DNA from 4 places in the Streptomyces sp. NPDC102283 genome. Region 3 is predicted to be linked to each of the others. Evidence: riboswitches for the same ligand, from Rfam matches in the RefSeq annotation. Region 3 holds a riboswitch; each other region holds the start of a gene.
What was found. A riboswitch is a leader RNA that binds a small molecule or an ion and turns the genes downstream of it on or off. The one in region 3 is predicted to bind cyclic di-AMP.

Region 1: it holds a riboswitch for cyclic di-AMP, as region 3 does, so the genes downstream of both, ACIRJT_RS02540 (NlpC/P60 family protein) here and ACIRJT_RS24570 (M23 family metallopeptidase) in region 3, are expected to answer to the same signal.
Region 2: it holds a riboswitch for cyclic di-AMP, as region 3 does, so the genes downstream of both, ACIRJT_RS36110 (peptidoglycan DD-metalloendopeptidase family protein) here and ACIRJT_RS24570 (M23 family metallopeptidase) in region 3, are expected to answer to the same signal.
Region 4: it holds a riboswitch for cyclic di-AMP, as region 3 does, so the genes downstream of both, ACIRJT_RS13185 (transglycosylase family protein) here and ACIRJT_RS24570 (M23 family metallopeptidase) in region 3, are expected to answer to the same signal.

What each region holds. Positions count from the first base shown of each region.
Region 1 is NZ_JBIWLQ010000001.1:507,078-511,935, forward strand. It holds gene ACIRJT_RS02530 (NlpC/P60 family protein) at 1-521, opposite strand, end outside; gene ACIRJT_RS02535 (hypothetical protein) at 792-1,145, shown strand; gene ACIRJT_RS02540 (NlpC/P60 family protein) at 1,189-2,397, opposite strand; cyclic di-AMP (ydaO/yuaA leader) riboswitch at 2,396-2,562, opposite strand; gene pcrA (DNA helicase PcrA) at 2,832-4,858, shown strand, end outside.
Region 2 is NZ_JBIWLQ010000028.1:54,604-59,461, reverse strand. It holds gene ACIRJT_RS36130 (aspartate aminotransferase family protein) at 1-825, shown strand, start outside; gene ACIRJT_RS36125 (helix-turn-helix domain-containing protein) at 898-1,506, shown strand; gene ACIRJT_RS36120 (DUF6126 family protein) at 1,572-1,745, shown strand; gene ACIRJT_RS36115 (tyrosine-protein phosphatase) at 1,797-2,609, opposite strand; cyclic di-AMP (ydaO/yuaA leader) riboswitch at 3,053-3,211, shown strand; gene ACIRJT_RS36110 (peptidoglycan DD-metalloendopeptidase family protein) at 3,216-4,160, shown strand; gene ACIRJT_RS36105 (SGNH/GDSL hydrolase family protein) at 4,322-4,858, shown strand, end outside.
Region 3 is NZ_JBIWLQ010000012.1:292,426-297,283, reverse strand. It holds gene ACIRJT_RS24580 (PrsW family intramembrane metalloprotease) at 1-1,179, shown strand, start outside; gene ACIRJT_RS24575 (aldo/keto reductase) at 1,223-2,167, opposite strand; gene ACIRJT_RS24570 (M23 family metallopeptidase) at 2,325-3,356, opposite strand; cyclic di-AMP (ydaO/yuaA leader) riboswitch at 3,368-3,520, opposite strand; gene ACIRJT_RS24565 (PP2C family protein-serine/threonine phosphatase) at 3,813-4,858, opposite strand, start outside.
Region 4 is NZ_JBIWLQ010000005.1:383,291-388,148, forward strand. It holds gene ACIRJT_RS13175 (cytochrome P450) at 1-770, shown strand, start outside; gene ACIRJT_RS13180 (transglycosylase family protein) at 958-2,034, shown strand; cyclic di-AMP (ydaO/yuaA leader) riboswitch at 2,324-2,507, shown strand; gene ACIRJT_RS13185 (transglycosylase family protein) at 2,513-3,229, shown strand; gene eno (phosphopyruvate hydratase) at 3,553-4,833, shown strand.

The sequences.
Region 1 (4,858 bases), on a different contig from region 3:
TGGTCGGCGCGGGCCTTGACGCGGGTGATCCGGGAGACCTGCCGCCGGATGCCGTGCAGCAGGCCGCTCTGCCGGTCGCCCACCCGGTCGAGGTAGGAGGCGCGTTGCAGAAAGGCGTCGGGGTCGGAGGAGAGCGCCAGTCGCAGGGTCGGGTCCAGGGTGCCGCTGCGGTACTGCGCGGTGGCCAGTGAACCGAGGGCGTGCCGGGCGGTGTTGAGGCGGGCGGTGCGGCGGGCTGCCTCGTCGGTCAGGGAGTCGACGGCGCGGGTGGCGGCGGCCGCCTCCTCCTTCGCCCCGTTGTACTTCTCGGTGGCGACCTCGGCGTCGTGGTAGAGCCGGTCGACCTTCACCCGGACCTGCGCGGCGGTGGGGGCCGGTTCGGCGGGGGCCGCGCCCGCTCCGGTGACCGAGCCGGCGGTGGCGGCCCCGGCGAGCGCCAGGGTGGCGGCGGTGCGGGCAGCAGAGCCGGTGAGCGGGCGCTGCTTGGGTTTTCGGTGGGTTGACCTGCGGTGCGCTGCCACGGGGGTGGCATCCTTCCTGTCGGCTGCCCGCCGGGGGATACCGGAGGGTCCGTGAAGGACGCTAATCCTGGTGCGGGGAAAAGAGTCGCCATGACTGCTATTGCCCTGATGTGACGTTTCACCGGCCATGGTTGATCACCGATACTCCCGCACACCTGGGCAACGCGGTCAATTCCTGAGGAGGTGCACGAGGAGGCACACAAGGGGGCACATAAGGAAGGCTTGCCTCACTGAAAGGTAAAACCTTGGCCATGGTTAGGCTCCGGAGCCATGGACGTACTCATCAATGTCTTCGTCGCCCTGCACATCATCGGCATCGCCTCCCTGCTGGGCGGCTTCCTGACGCAGATGAAGGCCATGGGAGCGGGCACCGCCCGCTTCACCCCCGCCATGCTGCACGGCGCGCTGACCATGCTCGTCACCGGCATCGCCCTGGTCGGACTCAACCAGGCCGACGACCAGACCGTGAACAACGTCAAGATCGGCATCAAGCTCGCGCTGCTGGTCGTGATCCTCGCCCTCGTCTACGTCAAGCGGGACGACGAGACGGTGGACAAGGGGGCGTTCGCCGCCGTCGGCGGGCTGACGGCCGCCAACATCTTCATCGCCACGGTCTGGACCTGAGGCTTTCCGGGGGCGGCCGCCGAGAAGCCGTCCCCGACGCGTACTACGCCGGGCGCACGCTCCCGTAGATCGGCATGGAGTAGATCGACTCCTCGCGCACGTTCGCACCCGGCTTCGGGGCGTGGATCATCATCCCGTCGCCCTTGTAGATGCCGACGTGGCTGATGTCGTCGTAGAAGAAGACCAGGTCCCCCGGCTTCAGGTCGGACGTGGCGACCCGGGTCCCGACCTCCACCTGGTCCCAGGTGGTCCGGGGCAGGGTCACGCCCGCCTCCCGCCACGCCGCCTGCGTCAGTCCCGAGCAGTCGTAACTGGAAGGGCCCGACGCGCCCCACACGTACGGCTTCCCGATCTGTGCGCGGGCGAAGGCGAGCACCTTCTCCGCCTTGGCGGCGTAGCCGGTGCCCGTACCGGTGCCCGTACCGTTACCGGAGCCGGGGTCCGTGCCCGTACCGGAACCGGAACCCGTGCCCGAGCCGCCGCCGGACTCCTTCGCGGCCTCCTCGCGGGCCTTCTCCTCGGCCTCGGCCCTCTCCTTCGCCTCGGCGGCCTGCCGGGCGGCCAGCTTCGCCGCCTTCTCCTTCGCCTCGGCCTCCTGTCTGCGCTCCAGCTCCGCCAGCCGCGCCTTCTCCTCGGCGGTCAGCCTCGACAGCAGGCCCCGGGCCTCGGTGAGCCTGGTCTGCACGTCCTTCTTGCTGGAGGCGAGCGTGGCCTGCGTCTCGGTGAGGGTCTCCAGGCTCTTCACCGCCTCCGCGCGCTTCTTCGCCGCCGAGGCCTGCTGCGTACGGAAATCGCTGACGGCCTTCTGCTGCCGCTCCGTCGCCCGGTCCATCATCCGGCTCTGGTCGAAGTACCCCTGCGGGTTCTCCGCCAGGAAGAACGTCGCCATGGGCGTGATGCCGCCACTGCGGTACTGGGCCGCCGCGTAGGAGCCCAGCGCCCGACGCGCCTCGTTGATCTTCTCGGTCCGCTTCGCCACGTCGGAGAGCAGCGTGTCGACCTTCGTCCGCTGGGACGCGGAGGCTGCCTTGGCCCGGTTGTACTCCTGGGTCGCGGTGCCCGCCTGCCGGTACAGGGCGTCGACCTTCTTCTGGACTTCCTCGATGCCGGGCTTCGGCTCCGCGGGCGCGGCCGTGGCGCTCTGCGTGGAGAGCAGCGTCACGGAGGCCAGCGCGACCGTCGTCAGCCCGACGGCGGGGGTGGTGGTGCGCACCTTCGTGCGCGGCTTGCGGTGCGATGCCAAGACCGGCATCTCCTTCCGTGGACCGCCTACCGGGTTAGCTGTCGGGTTCGGACGGAACGGAAGGCTGTCCTACGGTCCGGCTGCGAGGGCACGGACCGATTCACCCCGGTGTCGCGTGTGGGTCCCCGGTTCCGAACCGCCAGGGCGGCAGGACGGATTCGGCAGAGGCGCCCGTCAGGCGTGGTTCGCCTCAGGGAGGTACGGGCCACCTGACCGAGCACGCTAGCCAACCGGCCCCACCGCTGGGAAGGACGATGAGCGATATGCCCGATACATTTTCGTGACCTTTCCGGTTCAGGGCTCCGGCACCCCTTCCGACCGGGCGATCCTTCACGGAACGTCGACGTCCGGTCTCCGTGCGTACGGGTGGCGGCGTGGTGCGAGCGGCCCCTTCTCGCCTTCGGCCGAAGGTTGTCGGTCCGGCCGCCTAGACTCGGGAGGCGATGAGCAGCCTCTTTGACGACAGTTTCCTGACCGGCCTCCAGTCCGCGGAGGACGGCCCCCCGCCGCCCCCCGAGGACCACGCGCCCGAAGCGGTGCCGGAGGGACTCTTCGAGGGCGTCTACGACGCGCCTCCGCCGCCCCGGGACGGGTATTACCGGGACGGTCACCCCCGCCCGGCGATCGACCCCGCCGCGCTGCTCGACGGGCTGAACACCGAGCAGCGCGCCGCCGTCGTGCACGCCGGGTCCCCGCTGCTCATCGTCGCCGGGGCCGGCTCCGGCAAGACCCGGGTCCTCACCCACCGCATCGCCCATCTGCTGGCCGAGCGCGGGACGCATCCCGGGCAGATCCTCGCGATCACCTTCACCAACAAGGCCGCGGGCGAGATGAAGGAGCGCGTCGAGCAGCTCGTCGGCCCCCGCGCCAACGCCATGTGGGTCATGACCTTCCACAGCGCGTGCGTCCGCATCCTGCGCCGCGAGTCGAAGAAGCTCGGCTTCACCTCGTCGTTCTCGATCTACGACGCCGCCGACTCCAAGCGCCTGATGGCCCTGGTCTGCCGCGACCTCGACCTGGACCCGAAGCAGTTCCCGCCGAAGTCCTTCACCGCCAAGGTCTCCAACCTCAAGAACGAGCTCATCGACGAGGAGACCTTCGCCGGGCAGGCCGCGGACGGTTTCGAGAAGACCCTGGCCCAGGCGTACGCGCTCTACCAGGCCCGCCTGCGCGAGGCCAACGCCCTGGACTTCGACGACATCATCATGACGACGGTCCACCTGCTCCAGGCCTTCCCGGACGTCGCCGAGCACTACCGCCGCCGCTTCCGCCACGTCCTCGTCGACGAGTACCAGGACACCAACCACGCCCAGTACACCCTGGTACGGGAGCTGGTCGGCCCGGCCGGGGAGGCCGACGCACCCGCCGAGCTGTGCGTGGTGGGCGACGCGGACCAGTCGATCTACGCCTTCCGGGGCGCGACCATCCGCAACATCCTCCAGTTCGAGGAGGACTACCCGAGCGCCACGACGATCCTGCTGGAGCAGAACTACCGCTCCACACAGACGATCCTCTCCGCCGCCAACGCCGTCATCGAGCGCAACGAGAGCCGCCGCCCCAAGAACCTCTGGACCAACGCCGGCAGCGGCGCCCGCATCACCGGCTACGTCGCCGACACCGAGCACGACGAGGCGCAGTTCGTCGCCGACGAGATCGACCGGCTCACCGACGCGGGCGACGCCAAGGCGGGCGACGTCGCCGTCTTCTACCGGACCAACGCCCAGTCCCGCGTCTTCGAAGAGATCTTCATCCGCGTCGGCCTGCCCTACAAGGTCGTCGGCGGTGTGCGCTTCTACGAGCGCAAGGAGGTCCGCGACGTCCTGGCCTACCTCCGGGTCCTCGCCAACCCCGAGGACACCGTCCCGCTGCGCCGCATCCTCAACGTCCCCAAGCGCGGCATCGGCGACCGCGCCGAAGCGATGATCGACGCCCTGTCGATGCGCGAGAAGATCTCCTTCCCGCAGGCGCTGCGCCGCGTCGACGAGGCGTACGGCATGGCCGCCCGCTCGTCCAACGCCGTCAAGCGCTTCAACACGCTGATGGAGGAGCTCCGCACGATCGTCGAGTCCGGCGCCGGGCCCGCCGTCGTGCTGGAGGCGGTCCTGGAGCGCACGGGCTATCTCGCCGAGCTCCAGGCCTCCACCGACCCGCAGGACGAGACCCGCATCGAGAACCTCCAGGAACTGGCCGCCGTCGCCCTCGAATTCGAGCAGGAGCGCGGCGACGAGGAAGGCGCGGGCACGCTCGCGGAGTTCCTGGAGAAGGTCGCGCTCGTCGCCGACTCCGACCAGATCCCCGACGAGGACGAGGACGGCTCCGGCGTCATCACACTGATGACCCTGCACACGGCGAAGGGCCTGGAGTTCCCGGTCGTCTTCCTCACCGGCATGGAGGACGGCGTCTTCCCGCACATGCGGGCCCTCGGCCAGACCAAGGAGCTGGAGGAGGAGCGCCGCCTCGCGTACGTCGG
Region 2 (4,858 bases), on a different contig from region 3:
GCGCTGCGCCGCGAGCTGAAGCGGGGCGACGTCGCGGCCCTGGTCGTGGAGCCGATCCAGGGGAAGGGCGTGCACGCCGCGCCGCCCGGCTATCTGCGCGAGGCGCAGGAGCTGCTGCACCGGCACAGGGCTCTCCTGATCGTCGACGAGGTGCAGACGGGTCTCGGCCGGACCGGGGACTTCTACGCCTACCAGCACGAGGAGGGGGTGGAGCCCGATCTGGTGTGCGTCGCCAAGGCGCTCTCCGGCGGCTATGTGCCCGTCGGCGCGACCCTCGGCAAGGACTGGATCTTCCGCAAGGTCTACTCCTCGATGGACCGGGTCCTCGTCCACTCCGCGAGCTTCGGCTCCAACGCCCAGGCGATGGCGGCCGGGCTCGCCGTCCTGACGGTGATGGAGGACGAGGAGACCGTCGCCAACGCCCGGCGCACCGGCGACCTGCTGCGTGAGCGGCTGGCGGCCCTGGTGGACCGTTACGAGCTGCTGCACGAGGTCCGCGGGCGCGGGCTGATGATCGGCATCGAGTTCGGCCGGCCCGCCTCGCTCAAGCTCCGCAGCCGCTGGACCATGCTCCAGGCGGCCCGCAAGGGCCTCTTCGCCCAGATGGTCGTGGTGCCGCTGCTCCGGAAGCACCGCATCCTCACCCAGGTCTCCGGCGACCACCTGGAAGTGATCAAGCTGATCCCGCCGCTGGTCATCGGGGAGGCGGAGGTGGACCGCTTCATGACGGCCTTCACGTCCGTCATGGACGACGCGCACAGCGGCGGCGGGCTGATGTGGGACTTCGGCCGGACGCTGGTCAAACAGGCCGTGGCCAACCGCTGACCGGTCCGGGGCGGGAATTGCCTCTGAGGTAAGTTATTTGCCTCAGAGGAAAGATCCTGGCCCAATGGAGGCATGAACCCTGCGGACGAAGGGGTGCCGGACGAGCTTCCCGGCGTCGCACCCCGACTGCGCGACCTGCGTCGTGACCGCGGTCTCACCCTGGAGACCGCCGCCGGCCGGGCCGGACTCTCCCCGGCACATCTCTCGCGGCTGGAGACCGGCCGCAGGCAGCCCTCGCTGCCGATGCTGCTGGGGCTCGCCCGTATCTACGGTACGACGGTCTCCGAGCTGCTCGGCGAGCAGCCGCCCGAACGGGACGCGATCGTCCGCGGCGGAGGCTTCGAGGGGGCGGAGGCCGACGGCTGGATGTACCGGCAGGCCGGTGGGTCCGGCCGCGCGATGCAGGCGCTGCGGGTGCGCGTTCCGTACGGGGCCCAGGGCGACCTGGTCCGGGTCCATCCCGGCGAGGAGTGGCTGTACGTCCTGGAGGGGCGGCTGCGGATCGGCCTCGGCGACACCGTCCACGACCTCGAACCCGGCGACAGCGCCCACTTCGACTCGCTCACCCCGCACCGGATCGCGGCCGTCGACCGCTGCGGCGCGGAGCTGCTCTTCGTCCACTCCCTGCTGCAGAGCCCCGCCGCCGAGCTGTGCCTCGGCAACGCCCTCCACGCGCGCTGAACCGGCTGCCCCGGCCGGCTCCATCCTTCGCTCCACCGGCCGCGAGGCCGACAGAGAGGACCGTCATGTCCGATTCCGAGCACTACGACCCGCTGGGCCCCGGCCGCCGCCCGAACGAGGACCCGCAGGAGAAGCGGATGCCGCGCGGTGTTGTCATCCGCCTCTTCGCCTACCTGGTGGCCGGCCACGTCATCGCGGGCTTCCTCTACCTGCTCTTCGTGGTGGCCGGGAGCAAGTGACGCGGTCGGACGGACGACCGCCCGCCCCGGACGGATCGCTCGCCGTTCGGGTCAGCCCTGGTCGAGCAGGCGCTCACGCAGCCGCTCCCGGGTCTCGGGGGAGACCTTCAGTCCCTCCGAGAGGTAGCGGTCCGTCGTTCCCCAGTTCTCCTCGATGGTCGCGAAGGCCGCCGCGAGGTAGGCGGGCCGCGCCCCGAAGAGCGGGTCCAGCAGCTCCAGCACCTCGGGCGACATCCCGGTGCCGGACGCCTCGGAGCGCTTCACGGCGTAGCGGCGGTGGAGGTCGTCGGACTTGAGGTAGTCCTCCTCGATCGCCTCCGGCTCGACGCCGACCGCCAGCAGGGCGACCGCGATCGAGAGACCGGCCCGGTCCTTCCCCGCCGCGCAGTGCATCAGGGCGGGGACGCTGTCCTCGGCCAGGGAGTGCAGCACCCGGCTGTGCTCGGCGGTGCGCTCCTCGATCGTCGCGCGATACATCCGGATCATGCGGTCGGCGCCCTTGCCGTTCGCGAGGACCGAGCGCAACTGCTCGATGTTTCCGTCGCTCACCAGCCGCCAGAACTCCGCGCCGTCGGCCGGGTCCGAGAGCGGAATGCTGACATTGCGGACACCGGCCAGCTCGATGTCGTACCCGTCGAGCCGGTGGTCGGCGGAGTGGCGGAAGTCGAAGATCGTGTGCAGCCCGAGCCCGCCGAGGAAGGCCGCGTCCTCGGCGGTGGCGTGGGCCAGGTGGCCGCTCCGGTAGAGCCGCCCGAAGGCGGTGCGCCGCCCGTCCGCGGTGGGGAGCCCGCCCACGTCGCGGAAGTTGCGGACTCCGGTCAGCACGGTCTCTGTCGGCGGGACCTGCGGCACCTGCTGCGTCACGGTCACTCCTGGGGTCTCTGGCGTCGGCGCGGCTCGCCGGCGAGGGCGCTCCCGTGACGATACGACATCGATTAGACGGAAAATCATCACGGTCGCGCGCCCCGGTGCGGGTGTCGAGGCGACCGGTCTGACCTGGCGTCAGAAGCGAGGCAGACCGCATGTCCGTATTGGTGCATTTCGCAGAACATGCCCCGCTAATGGGGGAGATGGGATTCCGGAGGTGAGCGGGATCATATCCGTGACGGTCCGTGGTGAGCGCGCCCCGGGGTATTCCCGTTGCCCGCACGGAAATCCAAGATCCGTAATCCACGGAGTGTGACGGGAATTCCGGAGCGATATTGAATCGATGATTCCGGCGGGCAACCGATGGCTTGTTCCGCTCGTCCTGACTCGTTTACGGTCGCCGCAATCCGGACGGACCGCCTAATCCTGCCGCCGCCCGGAATTCGCACCCACCCACAAACGCGTGGCAGGAGCGGGGGAACCAGGTAAGCCGCCGATCCGGAGCGATCCGGACCGGCTCGGGGTGAAGTCGCCGCAACGCGACAGGGCATCTCCAGCCCGAACCCGACAGCTCACCTCGCAGGCGCCGGAGAGGACCATCCCATGCCCGCAAAGGGTAAGCACCGTCGTTCGAAGTCCGGCCCGATCTCCCGCGGCGTCCTCGTCGCAGGGACCGGCGGCGCCGCACTCGTCCTGCCGCTCATCGGCGCCACCGTGGCGAGCGCCGCGGACCAGGCCGCCCCGGCCGTGAAGCCCGCCGCCGCCTCGGTCGCCGCCGCGCACACCGCCCCGGCCGCCGCCCCCACCGCGTCGAACGCCGCCCCGAAGACGTACGCCGTCGTCTCCGGCGACTACCTGGCGAAGATCGCGGCCGAGCACCAGCTCAAGGGCGGGTGGGAGAAGCTGTACCAGGACAACCGCTCCACCGTCGGCGAGAACCCCGGCCTGATCCACCCGGGCATGAAGCTGACCCTCGGCGCCAAGGGCTCCGCCCCGGCCGAGAAGTCCGCGGCGCCGAAGAAGGCCGAACCGGCGCCGAAGGCCGCCCCGAAGGAGGCCCCGAAGGCGGACACCGTCTCCGCCGACGACTCCGAGGGCTCCGGCAGCCCGTCGCGGACCGGCTCCTCCGAGGCCACCGGCTCCGGCTGGTCCGCCCCGCTGGCCAGTGCCAACGTCACCACCCAGTACCGGGCTTCCGGCGCCAGCTGGTCCAGCGGCTACCACACCGGCTCGGACTTCCAGGCCGCCTCCGGCACCCCCGTACTCGCCATCGGCCCGGGCACCGTGGTCTCGGCCGGCAACAGCGGCTCCTACGGCAACGAGGTCGTCATCCAGCACGAGGACGGCATGTACTCCCAGTACGCCCACCAGTCCTCGCTCAACGTCTCCGTCGGCCAGACCGTCACCGGCGGCCAGCAGATCGGTCTCTCCGGCTCCACCGGCAACTCCACCGGCCCGCACCTGCACTTCGAGGTCCGCACCGGCCCGAGCTACGGCTCGGACGTCGACCCGATCGCGTACCTGCGCCAGCACGGCGTCTCCGTCTGACCGGACACGGCGAGGAGTGATCGAGGGGCGGTGCGCGGCGGCGCACCGCCCCTCCACTTATTCCGGCTTTACCAAAAACTGACCGGGTGGTCTATCTCACCACCCGTCAACCCCGTATTACGGTCGCGTAGGTCACATCGCACGATGCAGGATAAGTGCTTGTGGCAGACGATTCGAGAAACAACCAGCAGCACACCATCGGGTCGTACGCGGCGATTGGCGACAGTTTCACCGAGGGCGTCGGCGACCCCGGCCCCGACGGGACGTATCTCGGCTGGGCGGACCGCTTCGCGGTACTCCTCGCCGACCGGCTCCCGGCCCCCGACGCGGTGGCCGGCCCCGAGGACTCCCCGCACGGGGACTTCCGCTACGCCAATCTCGCCGTACGAGGACGTCTCCTCGACCAGATCGTCGAGGAGCAGATCCCGCGCGCCAAGGAACTGGCCCCCGACCTGGTCAGCTTCTGCGCGGGCGGCAACGACATCATCCGGCCCGGCACCGACCCCGACGACCTCGCCGAGCGCTTCGAGCGGGCGGTCGCCGACCTGAGCAACGCCGTCGGCACGGTCATGGTCACCACCGGCTTCGACACCCGGGGCGTTCCGGTGCTGCGCCACATGCGCGGCAAGATCGCCACGTACAACGTCCACCTGCGGGCCATCGCCGACCGCTACCACTGCCCCGTGCTGGACCTGTGG
Region 3 (4,858 bases):
GTGATCGTGGCGCTCGTGCTGTGCGGGCTGGTGATCCTGGCACTCGTCCGGGAGCAGACCGGCCCGGAGGGGTTCCTCGTCGGTCTCGGCCTGGCGGTGCTTCCGGTGCCGCTCCTGATGGCGGCCTTCCGCTGGCTGGACCGGGTCGAGCCGGGGCCCTGGCGGAATCTGCTGTTCTCCTTCGCCTGGGGCGCGTGCGCCGCCGCGCTCGTCGCGATCATCGCCAACTCGTTCGCGACGCGCTGGATAGCGACCGCGACGGCCGATCCGGCGAGCGCCGACACCCTGGGGGCGACGGTGATCGCCCCCGTGGTCGAGGAGAGCGCGAAGGCGGCGGCCGTGCTGCTGATCTTCCTGTTCCGCAGACGGGAGTTCAGCGGGGTGGTGGACGGCGTCGTCGTCGCCGGCTTCACCGCGACGGGCTTCGCGTTCACCGAGAACATCCTCTATCTGGGCAACGCCTTCGGCGAGGACCAGCAGCTGGGCAGCTCCGGGTTCGCCTCGGTGACGGCCGGGACGTTCTTCGTGCGGATCGTGATGTCGCCGTTCGCGCACCCCCTGTTCACGGTCCTCACCGGCCTCGGCTTCGGCTTCGCGGCCGTCAGCGCCCGCCGCCACCGGGTCCGCCGGATCGCCCTGCCACTGCTCGGGCTGGTGCTGGCCATGGGTCTGCACGCCTTGTGGAACGGCTCGTCGTCCTTCGGACCGTACGGCTTCTACGCCGTGTACGGGATCGTCATGGTCCCGGCGTTCGGCCTGGTGACCTGGCTGGCGATCTGGTCGCGCCAGCGGGAGCTGCGGGCCCTCGCGGCCGAGCTGCCCGCCTACGCGGCGGCAGGCTGGCTCACCCCCGCCGAGCCGTCGGCGCTCTCCTCCATGCGGGCCCGGGGCATGGCCCGCGACCTGGCCCGCCACTGGCAGCCGGACCGGACGCGGGGCAGGGCCGCGGCCCGCCCGGGCGCCCACCACGCCCGCGCCATGCCGTCGCCGTACGGAAACGGAGGCGGGTACGCCGACGGGCACGGGTACGGCAACGGGTACGGACACGCCTACGGCCCCGGGCACACACCCGGATACGGACAGACGCACGGACACGCGTCCGGATACGGCCCCGCCGCCTACCCGCCGCCCCAGCCGTACGGCAGCGCGCCACCCAGCCACCGTCGCCCGCCGACGTAGCCGTAGCCGCAGCGGACGTCGGGGGCGCCGGCGTCCGGTTCCGTCAGGCCGACGCCTCGGTGAGCAGGGCGAGTTCGTCGTCGGTCAGCCGCAGGTCGGCGACCGCGACGAGGGCGGGGAGCTGTTCGACCGTACGGGCGGAGGCGATCGGGGCGGCGACGGTCGGCTGTGCGGCGAGCCAGGCGAGGGCGACCGTGGCGATCTCGGCGTCCCGTTCCCCGGCGACCCGGTCGAGGGCGGCCAGCACCCTGCGGCCCTGCTCCGACTCCAGGTGCCCGCCCGCCTTCGCCGAGCGGGCGCTCTCCACGGTCGTACCGGGGCGGTACTTGCCGGTGAGGAAGCCGGAGGCGAGCGCGTAGTACGGGACGGCGGCGAGGCCGGCGCGGGCCGCGGTGTCCTGGAGACCGCCCTCGTAGGTGTCGCGGGAGACCAGGTTGTAGTGCGGCTGGAGGGCGACGTACCGGGCGAGGCCCTCGCGCTCGGAGAAGTCGAGGGAGGCGCGCAGGCGCTCGGGGCTGATGTTGGAGGCAGCGATGTGACGCACCTTGCCCTCCTTCACCAGCTGGTCGAGGGCGGTGATGATCTCCTCGACCGGGACGGTCTCGTCGTCGAAGTGCGTGTAGTAGAGGTCGATGTGGTCGGTGCCGAGGCGGCGCAGCGATGCCTCGGCCGCGCCCTTGATGGTGCCGGCGGCCAGACCCCGGTGGTCGGGATGGGCGCCGGCCTTGGTGGCGACGACGATGTCGGCCCGGTTGGAGCGGGAGGCGAGCCACTTGCCGATGACGGTCTCCGACTCACCGCCCTCGTTGCCCTCGACCCAGGCGGAGTACGCGTCGGCGGTGTCGACGAAGTTGCCGCCGGCCGCGACGTAGGCGTCCAGGACGGCGAAGGACTGGTCCTCGTCCGCCGTCCACCCGAAGACGTTGCCGCCGAGGGCGAGGGGGAAGACCTGGAGGTCGGAGGAGCCGAGAGTGCGCGCGGAAGTCATGTGCGGGTTCAACGGGCCGGGGCGGGTGCGGTATTCCGTCGCCCGGCGGGCGATGCCGTGCCCGGACAGACCGGCAGCCCTGACGTCGGGGGGTGTGCGTCAGGGCTGCCGGGGTTGCGTGGCGGCGACGAGGGACGTCAGCCGCGGGGCCGGGAGGTCAGACGTTCAGGCCCTTGCTGTTCAGCCAGGCCAGCGGGTCCATCGCGGAACCGCCCGCGGTGCGGACCTCCAGGTGGAGGTGGGTGCCGGTCACGTTGCCGGTGGCGCCCATGCGGCCGATGGTCTGGCCGGTGGTGACCTTCTGGCCGACCGAGACGTCGATCGAGGACTGGTGGGCGTACCAGATCTCCGTGCCGTCATCGAGCTGGAGCACCGTGCGGTAGCCGTACGAGCCCGACCAGCCGGCCGACGTGATCGTGCCGCTGTGCACGGCCTTGAGCGGCGCACCGGTGGACCCGGCGAAGTCGAGGCCGGTGTGCTGGCCGGAGGACCACATCGCGCCGGACTGACCGTAGGTCGAGCTGATCGTGTACGAGGAGGTGGGGAGGGAGAAGCTGGCGGCCAGCTTGGCGAGGCGCTCGGCCTCCGCCTTCTTCTTCGCCGCTTCCTCCGCCGCCTTCTTCTTCGCGGCGGCCGCGGCCTCGGCCTCGTCCTGCTGCTGCTTGGCCTCGGCGGCGGCGGTCTCGGCCGCTGCCTTCTCGGCGGCGGCCTTGGCCTCGGCGTCGGCGCTGGCCTGCTGCTGCTCGGCCTGCTGGAGGATCCGGGCGCGCAGCGCCTCGCCGGCGTCGGTGCCCTGCTCCGCCTCGGCGCTGGTGAGGCCGGCGGTGGTGAGCGGCGCGGACGCGGCGACCGGGGCGGCCTCCGCCTCGTCGGACATCAAAGACCCGACGCCGGGAAGGGACTTGGCGTCGGGGAGGTTGTCCACGATGGAATCGGGAAGAGAGATGGAGACCGGCGCCTTGTCCTGCGCGGTGGCCATGCCGCCCGCACCGACGGCCGCTATGACACCGACCCCGAGGACGGTGGAGCTACGGGCGAGACCACGCTGCTTGGCCACGCGGTGCTTGCCGCGCACGGGACGGATGGACTCCGCGGTGGGGTTCCATTCCTCCCAGGTGCGCTCCCCGTCGCCGAAGGTGTCGGCACTGAAGGGTGACGGGGCCTCAGGGGCAGGCTTGTTGGACGCCACGTGGGCGCACTCCTTTCCTTCCTTCTCGCCTACCGGGTTAGCTGACGGGTTCGGAGCAGGAAGGTCTCCTACGGGCCCCTCCGTCTCTCACGAGACGCAGGCGTCCGATTCACCCCATGTAGGTGGTTCCCCGGTTCCCTTGCGGAATTCGGCGCTCGCGCGCGGCGCCGTCTCTGACGACGGCTGTGACGACCGCGCTGCGTTATCGAACGTTAATAGACAGACGGGCCCTATTCCAAGCTGTTCCTGTTGATCATTAACGAACACGGCAGGGATGTACGGGTGGCAAACGGGCGCAATCGGGCGACTTGACCGCGACTCAGCCACACCACTTTTTCTGACGGTGTGTCAAGTGTTATGCGGAGCGGTGCTCTTCGATCACGCACCGTGTCCTCACCCCGCCGACGCCCCACCGCCGCCCTGCCGCTGATCTCCCGGCGGCCCGCCGACGCCCCGTCACCGCCCGGAGTCGTCGCCCCGGCCCACGATCTTCACCGTCGTCCGGCGCACGGGCTGCCCCTCCGCCGGCCGGCCGACCGCGATGAGCGCCATGTCGTCCGTGGTCCGCCCGCCGGTGTGCAGCCGTACGTCGTCCGTCAGCGCCGACAGCAACTCCTCCGGTCCCGGGAAGATCCGGCCGCGCAGCCGGGCCGCCGGATCGTAGAAGACCCCGTTCGGGTCCCGGGCCTCGGACAGGCCGTCCGTGAAGGCGAGGAGCGTCGCCCCGGCGGGCATCGCCCACTCGTCGGACCGGTCCGGCCACACCCCCAGGTCCATCCCCAGCGGCATGGCGGGCACCGAGGGCGCCAGCACCTCCAGGCCGCCGTCCGCGTGCAGCAGGATCGGCTCGGGGTGACCGCGGTTGACGAGGCGCAACGAGGCCGCACCGGGCGGGATCTCGGCCAGCACGGCGGTGATGAACCCCTCCATGGCGTCCAGCCCGTACCGCCGCGTCCCCTCCCGGGCCAGCGCCCGCTCCAGCCGCTGAGCGACGCCCTCCAGCGAACGCTCCTGCTCGGCCGCCTCCCGGAACGCCCCGATGATCACCGCCACCGCCTCGACGGCGTCCAGCCCCTTGCCGCGTACGTCTCCGACGACGACACGTACGCCGTACGGGGTGTCCGCGACGGCGAACAGGTCACCGCCCACGAACTCGTCCGCCTGCGCCGCCTCGTACCGCGCGGCCACCTGGAGCCCGCCGATCCGCTCGGCCGGGGTCGGCAGCACGGCCCGCATGGCGGTCTCCGCGATGACCCGGGCCGAGGCCAGCTGCTCGTTGCCGCGCCGTACGACGCCGTTGATGACGAGGGCCAGCACCGAGGCCGTGAGCACGGTGATCATCTCGATGACCGGGACCACCTGGGTGGACGTCCCGTCGGAGAGGCGCATCGCGATGACGGAGAGGACCGCGGCGATCCCCGTACGGACGGTCCGGGACTTCGAGAAGAACGGCGCGGCGACCAACGGGGCCGCGACGAACAGCGGAACCGCCGTGAAGTTGG
Region 4 (4,858 bases), on a different contig from region 3:
TCCGGGACTGGGCGGGCATGATGATCCGGCACGGCGGCGGGCCGCGCGGCGGGGTCGCCCGGTCGGTGAAGAAGATGCGCGGCTACCTCGCCGAACTCATCCACCGCAAGAGGGAGAACCCGGGCGACGACCTGATCTCCGGACTGATCCGGGCCAGCGACCACGGCGAGCACCTCACGGAGAACGAGGCGGCGGCCATGGCGTTCATCCTGCTGTTCGCCGGGTTCGAGACGACGGTCAACCTCATCGGCAACGGGACCTACGCGCTGCTGCGCCACCCCGAGCAGCGCGCCCGGCTGGAGGCCTCCCTGGCGGCGGGGGAGGACGCGCTGCTCGCCACCGGCATCGAGGAACTGCTCCGGTTCGACGGGCCGGTCGAGATGGCGACCTGGCGGTACGCCACCGAGGCGCTGACCCTGGGCGGCGAGGAGATCGCCGCCGGGGATCCCGTGCTGGTGGTGCTGGCGGCGGCCGACCGCGACCCGGAGCGGTTCACGGATCCGGACACCCTGGACCTTGCACGGCGTGACAATCAGCACCTCGGATACGGGCACGGCATCCACTACTGCCTGGGAGCGCCGCTGGCCAGGCTGGAGGGCCAGACCGCGCTGGCCACGCTGTTGAGACGCCTTCCTGACCTGCGACTTGCAGGAGAAGCTGGCGATTTGCGCTGGCGTGGCGGGCTCATCATGCGTGGTCTGCGCACTCTTCCGGTCGAGTTCGAACCGGGTAGCCGATCCGAAAAAAGTGACACAGTGTCAACTCTGTGACTTTCACGTGATCTGCGCTGCATCGACTTGTGACACACGTTCGAGTCCCGCTAGGTTCACGGTTCGACGCGTCGGTCGCACCTTGCTCACGCGTCACCTGTGCGCCGAAGCAGACACGGAGTCCGGCACGGAATCCGCTGCGCGGCGCCCAGGTCACTCGCTTGTCAGTCGCACGGAAGGCATACCCATGGGCTCCGCGAACGGCAGACACCGCCGCCCTCGTCAGGCACCCGCCATCATCGTCGCCGCAGGCGTGACGGGATCGGCCATCGCCATCCCGCTGCTCGGCGCAGGCGGCGCGCAGGCCGCCGAGGCCACCACCTGGGACCGGGTCGCCGAGTGCGAGAGCGGCGGCATGTGGAGCGCCGATCTCGGCAACGGCTACTACGGCGGGCTCCAGTTCTCGCAGGAGACCTGGTCGGCGTACGGCGGGACGGCGTTCGCACCCCGCGCCGACCTCGCCAGCCGCTCGCAGCAGATCTCGGTGGCCGAGAAGGTGCTGGACGACCAGGGCCCGAAGGCGTGGCCCAGCTGCGCCGTCATCTCCGGCCTCGCACTGGACGGCGGCCTGCCGGGCGTCGACCCGGGCACCTCGCCGTCCGCGGACCCGTCCGCCGATCCGTCGGCGGACCCCTCGGCCGACCCGACGACCGGCCCGACCGGTGAAGCGGACGCACCCGGCGAAACGGGTGAATCCGGCAAGTCCGGAGAAGCTGATGAATCCGGCAAGGGTGAGAAGGGTGACGAGGCGGACAAGGGTGGCAGTGGTGGCGCGGAGAAGGGGAGTGAGCGCCCCGACTCCTCGGTGACGCCCTCCGTCCCGCCCGCCCCCGACGCCTCGGACCCCTCCACGGTCCCCGACGCCTCGGCGGGCGAGGACGGCAGGGCGGGCAAGCACCGGGGCGCCCCCGCGCCCGAGGAGGCCGACGCGGGCCGGACGGACGGCCCCCGCGAATCCGGCCGGCACGCCTCGCGCGGTGACGGCGACGCGCGGGACGGCGGCGCTGCGGCCTCCGGCGGGTACACGGTGCGGCCCGGCGACAACCTCTGGGCGATCGCCGACGCGCAGGAGATCCCCGGCGGCTGGACCGGCCTGTACGAGGCGAACAAGGGCCTCCTGGGCTCCGACCCGGACCTGATCCTGCCCGGCCAGAACCTGGAACTGGGCCTGGACCGGGATGCGGACAGGAGCGCGGACAAGAGTGCGGACAAGGCGGCGCCGGAGGGTGCCGGGGCGTCCGCCGGGGCGCCCGCCGCCAACTGATCGAATTCGGGAAAACCCCCCGAAAATCGGGGCAGTTAAGAGACCTATGTCCACTTTTGCGTAAGTGAGACATGGGTCTCTTTGCTTCAACTGGCGCTTTTCGTCCGGCCGGTCCGGGCGTATCGCCCCCCACCTGCGGAAACGGCCCGCAGGCCACCGCGAGTTCGGGTTGATTGCCCCCTATGTCCATCTTTGAATGTCGGGGTTGCCTGTGTTTACGGTCGGAACCGCTCGCACCGCGGGCCCCGTCGACCGTCACGCCGAATCCTGCCGTCGGTCGAAGGGAACAGACGCGTAAGCGCCGTAGGCAGGAGCGGGGGACCCAGGTAGGCCGCCGGGTCCGGACGCCTCGTCGAGACCGACGAGGACGTACGGGAACGGCTTGGGGTGAAGTCGCGAGCAGCACCGTGCGACCGGGCAACTCATCAGCCCGAACCCGACAGCTCACCTCGTAGGCGTCGGTGAGGAGATTCGTTCCATGCTGCTGAACAGCAAGGGCAAGCACCGCCGCCCGTCCAAGGCCACCCGCATCGCCACCCTCGCGGGTGTCACCGGCGCCGCCATCGCCGTCCCGCTGATGGGCGCGACCAACGCTTCCGCCGCCTCCGTCGAGACCTGGGACGCCGTCGCCCAGTGCGAGTCCGGTGGCAACTGGTCCATCAACACCGGCAACGGCTACTACGGCGGACTGCAGTTCTCGCAGTCCAGCTGGGCCGCCGCCGGCGGTACGCAGTACGCCTCCCGTGCCGACCTGGCCTCCAAGGACCAGCAGATCGCCACCGCCGAGAAGCTTCTCGACCTGCAGGGCCCGGGCGCCTGGGCCTGCGCTGGCGCCGGCGGCCTCACCAACGACGGTGTGGACCCGGGCGTGAACACCGGCTCCGGCTCCGGCGAGAGCAAGCCCGAGCAGGCCCAGCCCGAGCGCCAGGCCGAGCAGCCCACCACGCGCTCCGAGCAGCGCACCGCTCCGCAGGCCGAGAAGAAGGCCGAGAGCAAGAAGACCGTCACCACCCCGACCGGCGAGAAGGTCCAGAAGGGCGACGGCGAGTACAAGGTCGAGGCCGGCGACACCCTGAGCACCATCGCCGGGGCGGAGGGCGTCAAGGGCGGCTGGAGCAAGCTCTTCGACCTCAACGACGACATCGTCAAGGACGCGGACCTGATCTTCCCGGGCCAGCAGCTCCACCTGAAGTAATCGCCGTCTCTCCTCCCCGGAGGGGAAGCGTCCGGCGGCACTTCCCCTCGCACGGCTTCCCGGCCCGGCGCGCTCGTCCCCCCAGCGCGCCGGGCCGGGTTCTTCGTGGGAGGCGGAGGCCCGTGGACTCGTATTCGTTCACCTCTTGTTGTTACCGCTCAGTAGATTTCTAGAGTTTTGTCCCGTGATGCAGGCCCTTGGGTCCTTTTTCGTCCCAGGAGGCGGGCGGTCGGCTGGCCGACGCGGCCGGGCCCGATAGGCTCGTGCCGCAAGGCCACAGTGACCCTGCACAACCAGTGTCAGATCCCAGAAGGAGATGCCTCGTGCCGTCCATCGACGTCGTCGTAGCCAGGGAAATCCTCGACTCCCGCGGCAACCCCACGGTCGAGGTCGAGGTTGGCCTCGACGACGGCAGCACGGGCCGTGCTGCTGTTCCGTCCGGCGCCTCCACCGGTGCGTTCGAGGCCATTGAGCTTCGCGACGGTGACCCCAACCGCTACATGGGCAAGGGCGTCGAGAAGGCCGTCCTCGCCGTCATCGAGCAGATCGGCCCGGAGCTCGTCGGGTACGACGCCACCGAGCAGCGCCTCATCGACCAGGCGATGTTCGACCTGGACGCCACCGAGAACAAGGCCTCGCTCGGCGCGAACGCCATCCTCGGCGTCTCGCTCGCCGTCGCGCACGCCGCCTCCGAGGCGTCCGACCTGCCGCTCTTCCGTTACCTCGGCGGCCCGAACGCGCACCTGCTGCCCGTTCCGATGATGAACATCCTGAACGGCGGCTCGCACGCCGACTCCAACGTGGACGTCCAGGAGTTCATGATCGCTCCGATCGGCGCGGAGTCCTTCTCCGAGGCCCTGCGCTGGGGCGCGGAGGTCTATCACACGCTGAAGAAGGTCCTCAAGACCAAGGGCCTGTCCACCGGACTCGGGGACGAGGGCGGCTTCGCCCCGAACCTGGAGTCCAACCGCGCCGCCCTGGACCTCATCGTCGAGGCCATCAAGGAGGCCGGTTACGTCCCGGGCCGCGACATCGCGCTCGCGCTCGACGTCGCCGCGTCCGAGTTCTACAAGGACGGCGTCTACGAGTTCGAGGGCAAGTCCCGCTCGGCCGCCGAGATGACCGAGTACTACGAGGAGCTCGTCTCCGCGTACCCGCTGGTCTCCATCGAGGACCCGCTGTACGAGGACGACTGGGCCGGCTGGAAGGTCATCACCGACCGCATCGGCGCCAAGGTGCAGATCGTCGGCGACGACCTCTTCGTCACCAACCCCGAGCGCCTCGCCCGCGGCATCGAGGAGGGCTCCGCCAACGCCCTGCTCGTGAAGGTCAACCAGATCGGTTCGCTGACCGAGACCCTGGACGCCGTCGAGCTGGCCCAGCGCAACGGCTTCAAGTGCATGATGTCGCACCGCTCCGGCGAGACCGAGGACGTCACCATCGCGGACCTCGCCGTCGCCGTGAACTGCGGCCAGATCAAGACCGGCGCCCCGGCCCGTTCGGACCGCGTCGCCAAGTACAACCAGCTGCTGCGCATCGAGGAGATCCTCGACGACGCCGCGGTGTACGCGGGTCGTTCCGCCTTCCCGCGCTTCAAGGGCTGACCCGTAGCGTCAAGACGGTAGCCTC